Regions from separate parts of the Arthrobacter sp. 01L42 genome, predicted to be linked through region 1. Evidence: riboswitches for the same ligand, from Rfam matches in the RefSeq annotation. Region 1 holds a riboswitch; each other region holds the start of a gene.
The links. Region 1 has a riboswitch for cyclic di-AMP ahead of AC1DN2_RS08965 (hypothetical protein). Riboswitches for the same ligand answer to the same signal wherever they lie in the genome.
Positions count from the first base shown of each region.

Region 1 (3,265 bases):
TCCGGGAGGACGCCGCGACGCTGACAGGGATTGTCAACGAACTGCTCCTCGCGGCAACCGCGGAGGCCCCGGACCGTTCCGCGCCCCCTGCCGACCTCGCCGACGCTGCCGCCAGCGTCGCCGGCAGCCTCCAGCAGGTGGCAGAGCAGCGCCAGGTGCGTCTGGAATTCTCCGCCGCTGCCCGGCCGCTGGCCCGGATCGAGAAGAATGCGCTGCGGCGTGCCGTGCTGGCCCTGGCGGACAACGCGCTGGCCCACACGCCTCCGGGCGGCCGCGTGTCCATCACGACCTCAATCGAGCAGAAGCGCGCCGTGATCACGGTGGCGGACTCCGGGACCGGAATCACCGGCGTCGATCAGGCCCGGATCTTTGACCGGTTCGTGCGGACGGCCGGCACCGGCACCTCACAGGGACAGCGGAGCTTTGGCATCGGCCTGGCCCTGGTCCGGGAGATTGCCGTCGCGGCCGGGGGCACCGTCGAGGTGGCCGCGACGGGCGACGAGGGAACCGTCATGAAGTTGACGCTTCCGCTCATGGGCAGCGGGAATCCCTGAGGTCCATCCGCCGGGGAAAGATCTGCCATCGGGATCCCGGACTCCCGAATGCGGAGACAGGAAAGACCGGCGGTCGAGTTGCCCCCAAGGGAACTCGAGCGCCGGTCTTTCCGGACTGTCTGGCCCCGGGTCGGGGCCGTGCGGCTTAGGCGCGGACGAACGTCACGCCGCCGGTCGCGGTGAGCCAGGACAGCGGGTGGACCATGGTCTGGTTCTTGCCGTTCATGCCGCCACTGACCACCTGGCCGTTGCCGGCGTAGATGCCGACGTGGCCGGACTGGACCACCATGTCACCGGGCTGCGGCGTCGCCACAACGGTTCCAAGGCCAAGGAACGCGCGGGGACCGATGTCGCCAACGGGCTTACCCGCGGCGCCAAGGGCCTTTTCCACCATGGCGGTGCAGTCCTGGGTGATGCCCACCTGGCTGTAGGCGGCCGAGAGCATGATGGCGTTGCGTCCGCCCGCGGGCGCCGCGGCCGGCGCTGCTGCCGGAGCTGCTGCCGGAGCGGCCTGCACCTGGATGACCGGCTTGGCCGGAGCCTTGGGCGCTGCCGCCGGGGCTGCAGCGGGAGCCGGAGCCGGTGCGACGGGCTGTTCGATGACCGGCGCGGCAACAGAATCCACTGCGGGGCGCTCGAAGCTGATCTTGACGCTTGAATCGGCGCTGACGGGGGCACTGACCTGTCCGGTGACGTCGACGTTCGACGCCGGAGCAGAGTCACGCTGCACGGGGGCGGTGGCGGCGTTGGCGGCCATTCCGCTGGTCAGGACCAGGCCGGATGCGGCGGCGAGGACGGCGGCATGGCGCGCAAAAGTATTGACTGAAGTCATGAAAAATGTAGCCTCTCCCAATGCCTGCGAGGTGAGCTGTCGGATTCGGATGGGAGGCACCCGGCCGCACTCCCGGGCCCGTCGTTGCGGGCACTGTGCGGCTTCACCCCAAGACCTGCATATCAGCAGATCAAAAGTGGTTTCCCCGTCTCTGCCGGACGTTGATGCGAGTTACCCCCGGGCCGCGGCAGAGTTAGGCAATCGGCTGGGGAGCGCCCGTATCGGAGACAACAGGCACTCATCAACCGTAGCGCGAACCGCACCCGAAAGTCACATTAAGGTAACGGCGCCGTGATGCCGGGCCGCAATTTGCCCATAGGGCGGCGCCGTTTCCGAACATAGGATGATGCCATCAGCACCACCGGAAGCGGAGGCCCGAAAATGAACAGCCATTGTGTCGCCATCTGCCAGTTGAGCACTCAGCCCCAAGAGGATTTCGACGTCAACACCGAGCTGCTGATCCTCGACGGCGGGGACGTCCACGTGAGCACATGGGACGCGGAACCGCGCGACGGGGGTTTCGACGAGCACATCCTTAATGACCGGGTGGACGCGCTCGGGTACATGGTTGTCAACGACTGGGCTTTCCTGGACGGCAAGGCCTATGCGGTGGTGGAACGGCGGTCAGGCCCGGCGCCGGCCGGCCGCCGCGAACCGTGACCTTCCTGTCGCTGGCGCTGATCGCCGTCATCGCCTTGGCTGGCCCCCTGCTGGCCCTGCCGGCGCGCTGGCACTTGCCTGTCATGCTGGGTGAGCTGCTGGCCGGCATCGCGATCGGGCGCTCAGGCCTGGCCCTGGTGGACCCCGCGGACCCGACGTTCACCCTGCTGGCCAATATCGGGTTTGCGCTGATGATGTTCGTGGCAGGCACCCACGTTCCCGTGCGGGATCCGCACATCCGTGGCGCCCTCGGCAAAGGCTCCCGCCGGGCGATGGTGGCCGCAGCGGCAGCGGTGGTGATCGGAACCGGCATCGGACTGCTGTTCGGGACTGGACATGCTCCCCTCTACGTCGTGCTGCTGGCCTCCTCGTCGGCCGCCCTGGTGCTTCCAATCGTCGATTCCCTGCGCCTCGGCGGGCCAGATGTCGTCGCTATGACAGCGCAGGTGGCAATAGCCGACACAGCCTGCATTGTGGCGTTGCCGCTCCTGGTGGATCCGCCCCACGCAGTCCAGGCGGCGCTGGGTGTCCTCGCGGTGACCGGGTGCGCGGTAGTGCTCTTTGTCGGCTTGCGCTGGCTGGAGCGCCAGGGAATCCGTCGGCGCGTGCACCGGCTCTCGGAAAGCCGCAAGTTTGCCCTGGAGCTACGGATCCAGCTGGCCGTGCTCTTCACCCTGGCCGGTGTCGCGACGTGGAGCAATGTGTCTGTGATGATGGCGGGCTTTTCTTTCGGCCTGGTGATGGCTGCGGTCGGCGAACCGCGGCGGCTGGCCCGGCAACTGTTCGCGCTCAGCGACGGCTTCCTGGGTCCGCTCTTCTTCGTGTGGCTGGGTGCATCGCTGACGCTAAGGGACCTGGCCGGGCACCCGGACATGATGGCCCTCGGCCTGTTGCTGGGGGCCGGGGCCCTGCTGGCCCACGCCGACCTGGCTTTCCTGGGACTCCCGCTGTCGCTCGGGGTGTTGTCGGCGGCCCAGCTTGGCGTACCGGTGGCTGCGGCGAGCATCGGCACGCAGCTTCAGGTCCTGCTCCCGGGCGAGGCCGCGGCCCTGCTGGTGGGAGCGCTGGTCACCATAGCCGCGGGCGCCGTCGCCGGGTCACGGGCGGCGAGGACTTTCGCGGTCCCGGCAAATGCCGGCGGCAAGTCCGGAAATTCCGGCAGCGCCGTTGGGCAGGGCGATCCGGGGGGTCCGAAGGCCTGACAGTCCGAATGTCTAAA
Region 1 is NZ_JBFTSL010000008.1:48,054-51,318, forward strand. Features, by position in the region: gene AC1DN2_RS08960 (sensor histidine kinase) at 1-554, shown strand, start outside; gene AC1DN2_RS08965 (hypothetical protein) at 700-1,386, opposite strand; cyclic di-AMP (ydaO/yuaA leader) riboswitch at 1,394-1,596, opposite strand; gene AC1DN2_RS08970 (hypothetical protein) at 1,798-2,046, shown strand; gene AC1DN2_RS08975 (cation:proton antiporter) at 2,043-3,248, shown strand.

Region 2 (3,265 bases), on a different contig from region 1:
CCGAGACCAGGTCCCGGCTCAACCGTGCCATGCCGCGCAAGTCCGCGAGGGCCGTCTGGACGATGTCCACGCTGGAATCCGGGTCGTCGGTCCAGTCCACCGGGACTTCGTGGACGCGCAGGCCGCACTTTTCTGCCAGGACCAGCAGCTCGGTGTCGAAGAACCAGGCGTTGTCCAGCGTGTGGGGAAGCAGTTGCCGGGCCACGTCCGCCCGGATCGCCTTGAAGCCGCACTGCGCGTCACTGAAGTGGGCGCCCATGAGGGCCTGGAGCAGGAAGTTGTAGCTGCGCGAGATGAATTCCCGTTTGGGTCCGCGGACCACGCGGGAGTTGCGGGACAGCCGTGTCCCGATCGCCAGGTCGGAGTGCCCGGAAATGAGCGGGGCAAGGAGCGGGCCGAGGGCCGCCAGATCAGTGGAAAGATCCACATCCATGTACGCCAGGACCGGCGACGGCGAGGCCAGCCACACCTTGCGGAGTGCGTTTCCGCGGCCCTTTTCTGCCATATGGACCACCGTCACTTCGCGCAGCTCGCGGGCTACCCGTTCCGCGGCCTTGAGCGTTCCGTCGGTGCTGGCGTTGTCCGCCACGGTGATCCGGAAGGAATGCGGGAAGGCGCCGAGCAGGTACGCGTGGAGCCGGCGCAGGCAGGCCTCGAGGTCCCGTTCCTCGTTGAAGACCGGGATGGTGACGTCCAGCAGGGGCGTGCTGGCGCGCGTATCAATGGCCGTGCGCCGGCCGCCGGGGACGGTCAGGGCCCCGGCGATCGGGCCCGGGACGGGTGCGTCGGCCAGGGCAAGCCCCGAGGGTGCCCCGGGGGCCGCCGGGCCGGCCGGCGTCGCCGTGGAGCGGGGCAGGGTTCCTGTGGCCTGGTCTGTGAATGTCATGGCTCAACTTTCCCGGCGGCCCATATGAGGGCTTTAGGGTCAAGCTGTGCGGGGGCTGTGGAAGTCCGGGCCGCCGGGGCCGGTCCGGCCGTGGAGACGCAAAGAGGCCCCGGATCCATGCGGATCCGGGGCCTCCAGGGCGGGGGGCGGCTAGTGCCGGTTTAGTACCAGTTGTGTGCGTAGTGGAAGTTCAGGGCACCGCAGGGGGAACCGTAGCGCGACTTGACGTAGTTCAGGCCCCAGTTGATCTGGGTCCGGTAGTTGGTCATGTAATCGGCGCCGGCGCTCGCCATCTTCGAGGCGGGCAGGGACTGGACCACGCCGTAGGCGCCGCTGCTGGCGTTCGTGGCGGTGGTCTTCCAGTCGGATTCCTTGGTCCACAGCTTGTGCAGGCACTGCATCTGGCCGGGTGCCCAGCCATAGCTTCCCAGCTGGGACGCGGCGTAGGCCTGCGCGCCGGCGGGGTCGTCGACTGCGACCGGCGCGGCTGCCGGTGCCGGTGCCGGAGCGGCTGCCGGTGCCGGAGCGGGGGCCGCCGCGGGAGCCGGAGCAGGTGCGGGGGCTGCCGCGGGGGCCGGAGCAGGTGCTGCCGCGGCTGCCGGTGCGGCAGCAGCGGGCGCGTGGATCAGCGCTTCGGCTGCCTTAACCTCCGAGATCTGGGGAGCCACGTTCTTTTCCGTGGCAGCGGTCGGCCCAGCCACCTGGACCCGCTCGAAGTTGAGCTTGGCCAGCGGGTCAGCCATCGTGGCCGTCTGGCTCGCAACGTTCGCCGTGTGGGCGCCCGGCTCTGCCGCCTGGCTCGCGGCGCCGCCACCCAGCAGCAGCGCGCACGCGGCGGTGACGACGGCGGCACGGCGGCCGGTTACACCGAGCCCGGCGGCGAACCGCGACAGGGCGGATGCCTGCTTGACCGGTTCGGCGCGGTGGCGCGACTTGGCGGCGCCAACTGAGCGGGAATGCGAACCGCCGTCAGGGCGTGTTTGTACCTGGAATTCAGTCATGGTGGCCTCTCAACGCCGGCGGAGTTAGCTGTCGGGTTCGGATGAGGTCATCCGGCCGCACGGAACATCACGTGTCGGCTTCACCCCGAGGGCGCATGAAAGCAGATTGCCCGGGAACTCTGGGTCCCCCGCCTCTGCCTGGTCCAGCGGAATCCGGGAAGCGGCAGAGTTTGGCGTCCGTCCGGATATGCGGCACCGATGGCGGCGCACGCTAACGACGCTACAGGACCCGGCTGCTTAAGTCACATTTTGGTAACAGGAGTCACAGTGCCGGGGTGTCGGGTTGCGCCGGGCTCGCCGGTCGACCGTCCGGGCCGTTTGCGCCGACGGCGGCCGTTCCGGTTACGCCGGCGGCGGCGAGGCGGGCAGCCGCACGGCGAACTCCGTGCGGCCCGGCCGGGACGTGACCTCGACTGTTCCTCCGTGGGCCTCCACGATCGACTGGACAATGGACAGGCCCAACCCGCTGGTGCCCTCGGACGTCGGCGCGGCGGTCGCCGTGCCGTGACCTCCGCGGCTGCCGGAAACGGCGCCGGAGGACGAGCGTGCGGGAGCCCCGGACCCGACCCTCGCCGTCGCGACGGCAGAATCGGCGGGGACGGCTGCGGGGTTCGACGCCGGATTGGTGCGCGAGGCGTCGGCCCGGGTGAAGCGGGCGAAGACCCGGCCGATAAATTCCGGGGCGATGCCGCTGCCATTGTCTGTCACGGTGACCACGGCACTGCCGTCAGCCGAGCGCATAACGCCCGTGACCACCTTGGTCCCGGGTTCCGTGTGCTTGCGCGCATTGGACAGCAGGTTGGCGAGGACCTGGTGAAGCTGGGTCGCATCACCGCGCACCACCACGGGCTCGTCCGGAAGTTCCAGCTGCCAGATGCGGTCCGGGGCCATGACTTTCTCATCGCTGACCGTCTCGATGGCCAGCTGGGTGAGGTCGACGTCGGAGATTTTGAGCGGCTGTCCCTCGTCCAGGCGCGCCAGCAGCAGCAGGTCCTCCACGAGCGTGGTCATCCGCTCGGACTGGCTTTGCACACGGGCGAGGGACCTCTCGCCGTCGGGGGTGAAATGCTCGGTCATCCGCATCAGCTCCGTGTAGCCGCGAATGGCCGTCAGCGGGGTGCGGAGTTCGTGCGAGGCGTCGGCGACGAACTGCCGGACCTTCATCTCGCTCTCCTGCCGCGCCTCGAGAGCGTTGGAGACGTTGTCCAGCATCTTGTTCAGCGCGTAGCCCACGCTGCCCACTTCCGTTCCGGGATGGGCCGCCGACGTCGGGACGCGGACCCCGAGCGCCACCTCGCCGGCGTCCAGCGGGAGACGGGAGACCTTGGTGGCAACCTCGGAGAGCTGTTCCAGCGGCTTCATGGTCCGCCGGATCAGG
Region 2 is NZ_JBFTSL010000013.1:84,608-87,872, reverse strand. Features, by position in the region: gene AC1DN2_RS12960 (bifunctional glycosyltransferase family 2/GtrA family protein) at 1-886, opposite strand, end outside; gene AC1DN2_RS12955 (aggregation-promoting factor C-terminal-like domain-containing protein) at 1,048-1,887, opposite strand; cyclic di-AMP (ydaO/yuaA leader) riboswitch at 1,887-2,046, opposite strand; gene AC1DN2_RS12950 (sensor histidine kinase) at 2,230-3,265, opposite strand, start outside.
Region 2: linked by a shared signal. The riboswitch ahead of AC1DN2_RS12955 (aggregation-promoting factor C-terminal-like domain-containing protein) and the one ahead of AC1DN2_RS08965 (hypothetical protein) in region 1 are both predicted to bind cyclic di-AMP.

Region 3 (3,265 bases), on a different contig from region 1:
AACTTCGAGCCGAACTCGCCGAAGGACAGGTGCTGCGCTTTGTTCTCCACGAGCCCGAAGCTGGAAATGTCCCAGAACGCGGTAGATCCGCCGACGCCCAGCACGACTTCATAGCCTTCCGGTGCCCGGAAGAATTCGCTGAGGCCGCTGCGCACCGAGCCGACCAGGTTCTTCACGGGTGCTTGGCGGTGCGAGGTCCCCAGCAGCTTCGACGATGCCGCGGCCAGGGCGTCCATCTGTTCCGGCCGGACTTTGGACGGGCCGGCGCCGAACCGTCCGTCCTTGGGCAGGAGGTTGGCGGGGATCGTGATGCTGGTGTCGCTCACAGTGGCTCCAATTTTCGGCTGGTTCGTAGCGTGGCTGGGAGGTGGCGGGCAGGGATGGCTACCACGGACACCCCTTTTCATTCTGCCTGTTTCATTCTGCCTGTTTTATTTTGCCTGACAGCTCCCGGCGATACGGAAAAAGGCCTGTCATAGTCCGGTCATTGAGACGCCGGGGACGGCCGGCCGGCTGGGCCTGGGACAATAGCTCCAGGTCGATCGAAAGATTATCCGGAGTAATTCAAAATAGGCTAGGCTGGCATGCGAACGTACGGCGGTTCCCGCCTGGGCGCATCCTGCATGCAGCCCGCACGCGGTACGGTGGGAATGACGCTAGGACTGCGCTCGAGGAGCTGAGCTGAATGACGGATCTGATCGATACCACGGAGATGTATCTTCGGACCATTCTGGAACTTGAAGAAGAAAACATCGTTGCCCTCCGCGCCCGCATCGCCGAACGGCTCCGCCACTCCGGCCCCACTGTGTCCCAGACGATCGGCCGGATGGAGCGCGACGGGCTGGTGGTTGTTTCCGGCGACCGGCACCTTGAACTGACGGAAACCGGACGGAAACGTGCAATCGGTGTCATGCGCAAGCACCGTCTGGCCGAACGCCTCCTCGCGGACGTGATCGGGCTCGACTGGGCCTACGTCCACGAGGAAGCGTGCCGCTGGGAACATGTCATGAGCGAACGCGTCGAGCGAAGAATCTTCGAGATGCTCAACCACCCGACGGTCTCGCCCTACGGAAACCCTATTCCGGGGCTTGCGGATCTTGGCGGTGTGCCCAATGGCGCCCCCGTGGACAGGCCTGTGAACCTGCTGGAGGCCATGGCCGGCTACGGGGTAACTTCCCGGGTTACGGTCAACCGGCTCGCGGAGCCGATCCAGGTGGAGCCGGAGCTTCTGGCCCAGCTCGACGAGGGCGGAATCAGGCCTGGCGCGCTTGTCTCGCTGGAGCGGGTGGGGGAGTACATCTCGGTCCGCGTCCCCGATATCGAAGGTGCCCTGGAACTGCCGCCCGAGGTTGCCGCGCACGTCTTTGTAACAGTCGCCTGACCAGCCACTACGCGCCGGTCATGGGACGACCCATGAGTTGTCCACAATTGCGGTTACGGATTTATTACCGGGCGGCTTAATCGCCTATAGTTAGTGCCCAGTACCGATACCAAAGCGTTACCTGATCCGAAGCCGAGCCCTGCCAGCGGATCAGTCGCAGAACTACCTCCTGGCAGGGGCGGGGGAACCACTTTCGGCTGCTACTTCGGCAGCCTTGGGGTGAAGTCCGTCAGCGGCAAGCAGCTTCCACCGAAGGATCCCCTGGGGATGCATCTGTGCGTGGCTGCTTGCAACGGCGGACCGGGTCTTTGATCTCTCTGACCCGAATCCGACAGCTAACTTCGCAGGCCATCCAGAGAGGAACCGTTCTTGACCACCCAGACCTCCAGGGGCCGTCGCCGCGCGACCGGTCCCGCTCCGGAGCCGCGTCCCGTCGTCGCACACACGGCCGAACGCCCGCGGGACGTGCACCGGGATGAACGCCGTCGCCGTCGCAGTCCGTTCCGCCAGGTCACGGACTTTGCCGCGGCCAGCGGGGTCGGGCAGAAGGCCGGGATCGCCCTGGCCGCAACTGGTCTGGTTCTGACCGTGACGGTCCCCGTCACGAGCCCGGTGATGGCTTCGAATCCGGGCGGGTCCGGCGCACTCTCCGCTGCCGTGCAGCCGGATGTCACCGCTGCCGCCGCCGCCAAAGTCGACTTCAACCGCACGGCCGTCACCACGAAGGGCGATCCGGACGGGAAACTCAAGCAGCTGCTGAGCGCCCAGTCTGTGGGCACCATCACCCGCGCGGCATCGGCCGGCACCCTGGGTGCGCCGCTCGACCAGCTGGTCACGGCCTCGCCCTTCGGCTACCGTGTCAGCCCCATTACCGGGGGCGCGGGGGAGTTCCACCGCGGCCAGGATTTCGCCGCCCAGTGCGGCACGGCGGTCCACGCGGCCGCCAGCGGCACCGTGACCTTCAACGGCTGGCATCCCTTCGGCGGGGGGAACCGCGTGGTCATCGATCACGGCAACGGCCTGGAGACCACGTACAACCACCTGTCCTCGGCCTCGGTCAAGGTCGGCCAGAAGGTTTCCCGCGGTGACGTCGTCGCCATGAGCGGAACCACCGGCGCCTCCACGGGCTGCCACCTCCACTTTGAAGTGATGGTCAACGGCGATGTCGTTGATCCGCTCGGTTGGCTCTAAAAAGCCGATGGGCTGCTCTCAACTTCCTGTGACACGCCGTGATCTGAATGTGACATTGGATCCGGACTGCTGTAGGGTTTGAAGCACGCCAACTTTTCCGAAGTTGGCGCTCTTGAGTGGATTGCCTAGCTCTGCCACCGCTCAAGGTCCGTTCGCATTACATCGTCTGGCAGGGGCGGGGGAACCAATTTTGGCCTTCGAAAGAAGGCCTTGGGGTTAAGTCGTAAAGCTTCCCAGGAAGCAGCGCGGCCGGGTGACTCCCATCCGAATCCGACAGCTCACCTCGTAGGCATTGGGAGAGGCTACTTTCGTGTCTTCACGCCACAATTCTGCGCGCATGCGCACCGGCGAGGCTCTGTCGAGCCCGCTGGAATCCACATCACGTGCCGCCCTTGCCGGCGCCCGGATTGGATCACGTTCCGCAGGCTCAATCTCTAGCGAGCCCGGACAGCATGCAGTTTCCGCTTTTGGCGCGTCTTCGCAGTACACCCTTCGCTAAGTAACCCATTTCGGGGCGATCCGGCGTACCCCCAAGATGCCGGAGCGTCCTCAGTCCGTGCCCGAAAGCGCGCGGTCCAAGGATCACGAAAGAGAGAACTTAATGACTACTCGTGCAAACGTTGCACGGCACCGCGCCGAGGTCACCAAGACCAACTCGCTGGCTGTTATTGCTAAGGCTGTCGGCGACAACGC
Region 3 is NZ_JBFTSL010000020.1:22,077-25,341, forward strand. Features, by position in the region: gene serC (phosphoserine transaminase) at 1-326, opposite strand, end outside; gene AC1DN2_RS17005 (iron-dependent transcriptional repressor DtxR) at 686-1,381, shown strand; cyclic di-AMP (ydaO/yuaA leader) riboswitch at 1,532-1,746, shown strand; gene AC1DN2_RS17010 (M23 family metallopeptidase) at 1,751-2,572, shown strand; cyclic di-AMP (ydaO/yuaA leader) riboswitch at 2,709-2,878, shown strand; gene AC1DN2_RS17015 (NlpC/P60 family protein) at 3,174-3,265, shown strand, end outside.
Region 3: linked by a shared signal. The riboswitch ahead of AC1DN2_RS17010 (M23 family metallopeptidase) and the one ahead of AC1DN2_RS08965 (hypothetical protein) in region 1 are both predicted to bind cyclic di-AMP.